2 regions of the Streptomyces sp. NBC_00358 genome follow, and region 1 is predicted to be linked to the other one. Evidence: predicted binding sites of a transcription regulator. Region 1 holds the regulator's gene; the other holds the start of a gene.
The links. Region 1 encodes HrcA, which represses chaperone genes, less so after heat shock. Its sites were predicted from a motif close to TTNGCACTCNGNNNNNCNGAGTGCNAA; they were not measured.
Positions count from the first base shown of each region.

Region 2: groL (chaperonin GroEL) is a predicted target of HrcA. The motif match lies at 1,334-1,360, and genes of this name have one in related genera.

Region 1 is NZ_CP107976.1:6,227,666-6,230,120, reverse strand. Features, by position in the region: gene dnaJ (molecular chaperone DnaJ) at 1-694, opposite strand, end outside; gene hrcA (heat-inducible transcriptional repressor HrcA) at 695-1,711, opposite strand; gene OHT01_RS26500 (MBL fold metallo-hydrolase) at 1,890-2,455, shown strand, end outside.
Region 2 is NZ_CP107976.1:5,190,882-5,193,336, forward strand. Features, by position in the region: gene thrC (threonine synthase) at 1-196, shown strand, start outside; gene OHT01_RS22030 (MoaD/ThiS family protein) at 193-468, shown strand; gene OHT01_RS22035 (cold-shock protein) at 911-1,114, shown strand; gene groL (chaperonin GroEL) at 1,486-2,455, shown strand, end outside.

The DNA.
Region 1 (2,455 bases):
CGAGCTGGATCCGCGTGCCGTTGTCCACACCGGCCGGGATCTTGACCGTCAGGGTGCGACGGGACCGGACCCGGCCGTCGCCCGCGCACTCGTGGCACGGGGTCGGGACCACGGTGCCGAAGCCCTGGCACTGCGGACACGGCCGTGAGGTCATGACCTGGCCGAGGAAGGACCGCGTCACCTGGGACACCTCGCCGCGACCGCGGCACATGTCACAGGTCTGCGCGGAGGTCCCGGGCGCGGCGCCTTCGCCGTTGCAGGTGGCGCAGACGACGGCCGTGTCGACCTGGATGTCCTTCGTGGTGCCGAAGGCCGCCTCGTCGAGCTCGATCTCCAGCCGGATCATGGCGTCCTGGCCGCGGCGGGTGCGCGAGCGCGGTCCGCGCTGCGACGCCGTGCCGAAGAAGGCGTCCATGATGTCGGAGAAGTTCCCGAAGCCGCCCGCGCCGAAGCCGCCGGCGCCACCGCCGCCCTGCTGGGACAGCGGGTCGCCACCGAGGTCGTAGACCTGCTTCTTCTGCGGGTCCGACAACACCTCGTACGCGGCGTTGATCTCTTTGAACCGCTCCTGCGTCTTCGGATCGGGATTGACGTCCGGGTGCAGCTCGCGAGCGAGCCTCCTGAACGCCTTCTTGATCTCGTCCTGGGACGCGTCGCGGCGCACGCCGAGTACGGCGTAGTAGTCCGTGGCCACTTAAGACTCCGCCAGGATCTGTCCGACGTACCGTGCCACCGCTCGTACCGCTCCCATCGTTCCCGGGTAATCCATGCGGGTCGGGCCGACCACGCCGAGTTTGGCTACTGCCTCGCCGCCCGAACCGTAGCCGACGGAGACCACGGACGTGGAGTTGAGTCCCTCGTAAGCGTTCTCGTGCCCGATTCGCACGGTCATGCTCGAATCCCCGGCCTCTCCAAGCAACTTGAGGAGCACGACCTGCTCCTCCAGCGCTTCGAGCACCGGCCGGATGGTGAGAGGGAAGTCATGTCCGAAACGGGTGAGATTGGCGGTACCGCCGATCATCAGCCGCTCCTCGGTCTCCTCGACGAGTGTCTCCAGCAGTGTGGAGAGCACCGTCGAGACCGTACCCCGGTCCTCCGACTCGAAGGCGTCCGGGAGGTCCTGGACGAGCTGTGGGACGTCCGCGAAGGGGCGTCCCGCGACCCGGCTGTTGAGCCGGGCGCGCAGATCCGCCAGCGAGGTCTCGCCGAACGGAACCGGACAGTTGATCATGCGCTGCTCGACCCGGCCGGTGTCCGTGATGAGCACGAGCATCACCCGCGCGGGGGCGAGCGACAGCAGCTCCACATGGCGCACGGTCGAGCGGGTCAGCGAGGGGTACTGCACGACGGCGACCTGGCGGGTGAGCTGCGCGAGCAGCCGCACCGTCCGTCCGACGACGTCGTCGAGGTCGACGGCGCCGTCCAGGAAGTTCTGGATGGCCCGCCGCTCGGGCGCGGTCATCGGCTTGACGCCGGCGAGCTTGTCGACGAAGAGCCGGTATCCCTTGTCCGTGGGGATGCGTCCGGCACTGGTGTGCGGCTGGGCGATGTAGCCCTCGTCCTCCAGGGCCGCCATGTCGTTGCGGACGGTCGCCGGGGATACCCCCAGCCGGTGCCGCTCGGTGAGCGCCTTGGAACCGACCGGTTCCTCGGTGCCCACGTAGTCCTGGACGATGGCGCGGAGCACCTCGAGCCTGCGTTCACTGAGCATCGCGCACACCTCCAGAAATCGACTCGGTGGTCTTCGTGGCCTTCGTGGCTTTCGTCTGGCACTCAGCACACGGGAGTGCCAGCGTTCCCCGGCCCAGTGTACGGCGGTGAGGCACGACCCCGGCAAGGGCGGGCCTGCGATGTCGTGCACGGCACCCGGTCACCGCTAGCGTCGCCGCATGAGGCTGACTTGGGAAGAGCTGGGGTGGGAAAGGGTGGCGCCCCGGGTCGGGCGGCGTCGGCTTCCGGACTGGGACTGCACGGTCGGGCTGGTCGTCGGCGAGGGCGCGGCGCTGATGATCGACGCCGGGTCGAGCCTCGCGGAGGGCGCGCGGTTGCGCCGGGAGGCGCAGGCCGCCGCCGGACACCGTGTGACGCTTCTCGCGCTCACCCACCCGCATTTCGACCATGTCTTCGGCGCCGCGGCGTTCGCGGGCGCGGAGCTGTTCGTCGCGGGCGGCTCGGCGGAGGTGTACGAGAACGGCCGCGGGGAGCTGTGCGCGGACGCGGTGCGCAACGGCCTCGACCCGCGGGCGGCGGAGGAGGCGGCCGACACCCTCGTACGTCCCCGGCGGTACGTCCGGGACACCTGCGACCTGGAGCTCGGCGGCGGCGTGGAGGTCCGGCTGGTGCGGACGGGTGAGGGCCACACCGCCCACGACCTCGTGGTCGTCGTGCCGGGCGACCCGACGGTGGTGTTCTGCGGCGACCTGGTCGAGGAGTCCGGCGAGCCGCAGGCGGGCCC
Region 2 (2,455 bases), 1.0 Mb from region 1:
GACGGCGGGCGGTGTGACCGTCGGCGTCACCCGCAAGCTGATCGAGAACGGCCTCCTCGACCCGACCCTCACCACGGTCGTGCTGAACACCGGCGACGGCCTCAAGACCCTGGACGCGGTGGCCTCGGACACCGGACTGACCGCGACCATCCGCCCGAACCTCGACTCCTTCCGAGAGGCTGGCCTCGCATCATGAGCGTCAACGTCCGCATCCCCACCATCCTGCGCACCTACACCGGTGGTGCCGCCGAGGTGACGGCCGAGGGCACGACCCTCGCCGAGGTCATCAGCGACCTGGAGAAGAACCACACGGGCATCGCCGCGCGCGTTCTGGACGACCAGGGCAAGCTGCGCCGCTTCGTCAACGTGTACGTCAACGACGACGACGTCCGGTTCGAGCAGGGCCTCCAGACGGCGACCCCGGACGGTGTCGGTGTCTCGATCATTCCGGCCGTCGCCGGAGGCTGATCGTTACCCTCGGTAATGCCGAACACGCAGAGTTCATCGAATTGCCCCCTCCGTGAGAGAAACGGAGGGGGCAATTCTGCATGGTTGAGCGCGCTACAGTTGGGGAAGCGACTTCGCTTTCGATGTTGGTTTCATGCCGGACGCATATGAGTACCCGTTCGGCGGCCGACAAGAAGTAGCCAAACTGCCTCGCCCTTTTGGGCTTTTTATGGCATTTACGGGGCCCGACTTGCCCTGAATCCTCGCGCATTCTCCGCATATCGTTGATCGGCCATGCCCAGAATTCTCGTCCGATTGACCTGTTGCAGACGGCAGTTGGACAGATACATTCAGCCGCGGTCGACGCGTTCCGGCGCACACCCCCAACCGTTTGGGGGGTGAGGTCTGACCCGGATCCGCGAAGTGTGGATCTGTGCAAGGGCCAGTAATAGGGGAGTTAGGCATGGCTCAGGGCACCGTCAAGTGGTTCAACGCGGAGAAGGGGTACGGCTTCATCGCGGTCGACGGTGGTGCGGACGTCTTCGTGCACTACAGCGCGATTCAGATGGACGGCTACCGCACCCTTGAAGAGGGTCAGCGAGTGGAGTTCGAAATCTCGCAGGGCCAGAAGGGTCCGCAGGCGGACATGGTCAAACTCGCCGTCTAGTCCGGGCGCGAACGGCCACCGACGCAACTCACGCCGAGGGGCCCGCATCCCACCAGGGATGCGGGCCCCTCGTGCGTCCTCGGCGGCCTTCGGCCGCCCTCCGCCTGCTCCCGCGCGCGCCCGCGCGCACGGGAGCGCCCCCTCTGTGGAGGCTGGGCCCGACGCCCGTTTTCAGGAGAGGCGCTTGCACTCGCAGGGGTCGAGTGCTAATCATTGGCGTTAGCACTCTCCCAGTGAGAGTGACAGAACTTGGATCGGGCCAGTGAGGCCCGCGGGCCTGTGGGGCAAGGAACCACAAGGCTTGCAGGCCGTCCGTCGCGGGCGCGGGCACGATCCGGAGAAATCCACCCCGTCCGGGAGGACCACTTCACATGGCCAAGATCATCGCGTTCAACGAGGAGGCACGGCGCGGTCTCGAGCGCGGGATGAACCAGCTCGCTGACGCCGTCAAGGTCACCCTCGGCCCCAAGGGCCGTAACGTCGTCCTCGAGAAGAAGTGGGGCGCCCCCACGATCACCAACGATGGTGTTTCCATCGCCAAGGAGATCGAGCTCGAGGACCCGTACGAGAAGATCGGCGCCGAGCTGGTCAAGGAAGTCGCCAAGAAGACGGACGACGTCGCCGGCGACGGTACGACCACGGCGACCGTGCTGGCCCAGGCGCTCGTGCGCGAGGGTCTGCGCAACGTCGCCGCCGGCGCCAACCCGATGGCCCTCAAGCGCGGTATCGAGAAGGCCGTCGAGGCCGTCTCCGGTGCCCTCCTTGAGCAGGCCAAGGATGTCGAGACCAAGGAGCAGATCGCTTCCACGGCCTCCATCTCCGCCGCCGACACCCAGATCGGCGAGCTCATCGCCGAGGCGATGGACAAGGTCGGCAAGGAAGGCGTCATCACCGTCGAGGAGTCCCAGACCTTCGGTCTGGAGCTGGAGCTCACCGAGGGTATGCGCTTCGACAAGGGCTACATCTCGGCGTACTTCGCCACCGACATGGAGCGTATGGAGGCCGTCCTCGACGACCCGTACATCCTGATCGCGAACTCCAAGATCGCGAACGTCAAGGACCTGCTCCCGCTCCTGGAGAAGGTCATGCAGGGCGGCAAGCCGCTGCTGATCATCGCCGAGGACGTCGAGGGCGAGGCCCTGTCGACCCTGGTCGTCAACAAGATCCGTGGCACCTTCAAGTCCGTCGCCGTCAAGGCCCCGGGCTTCGGTGACCGCCGCAAGGCCATGCTCGGCGACATCGCCATCCTCACGGGCGGCGAGGTCATCTCCGAGGAGGTCGGCCTCAAGCTGGAGAACGCGGGTCTGGACCTGCTGGGCCGTGCCCGCAAGGTCGTCATCA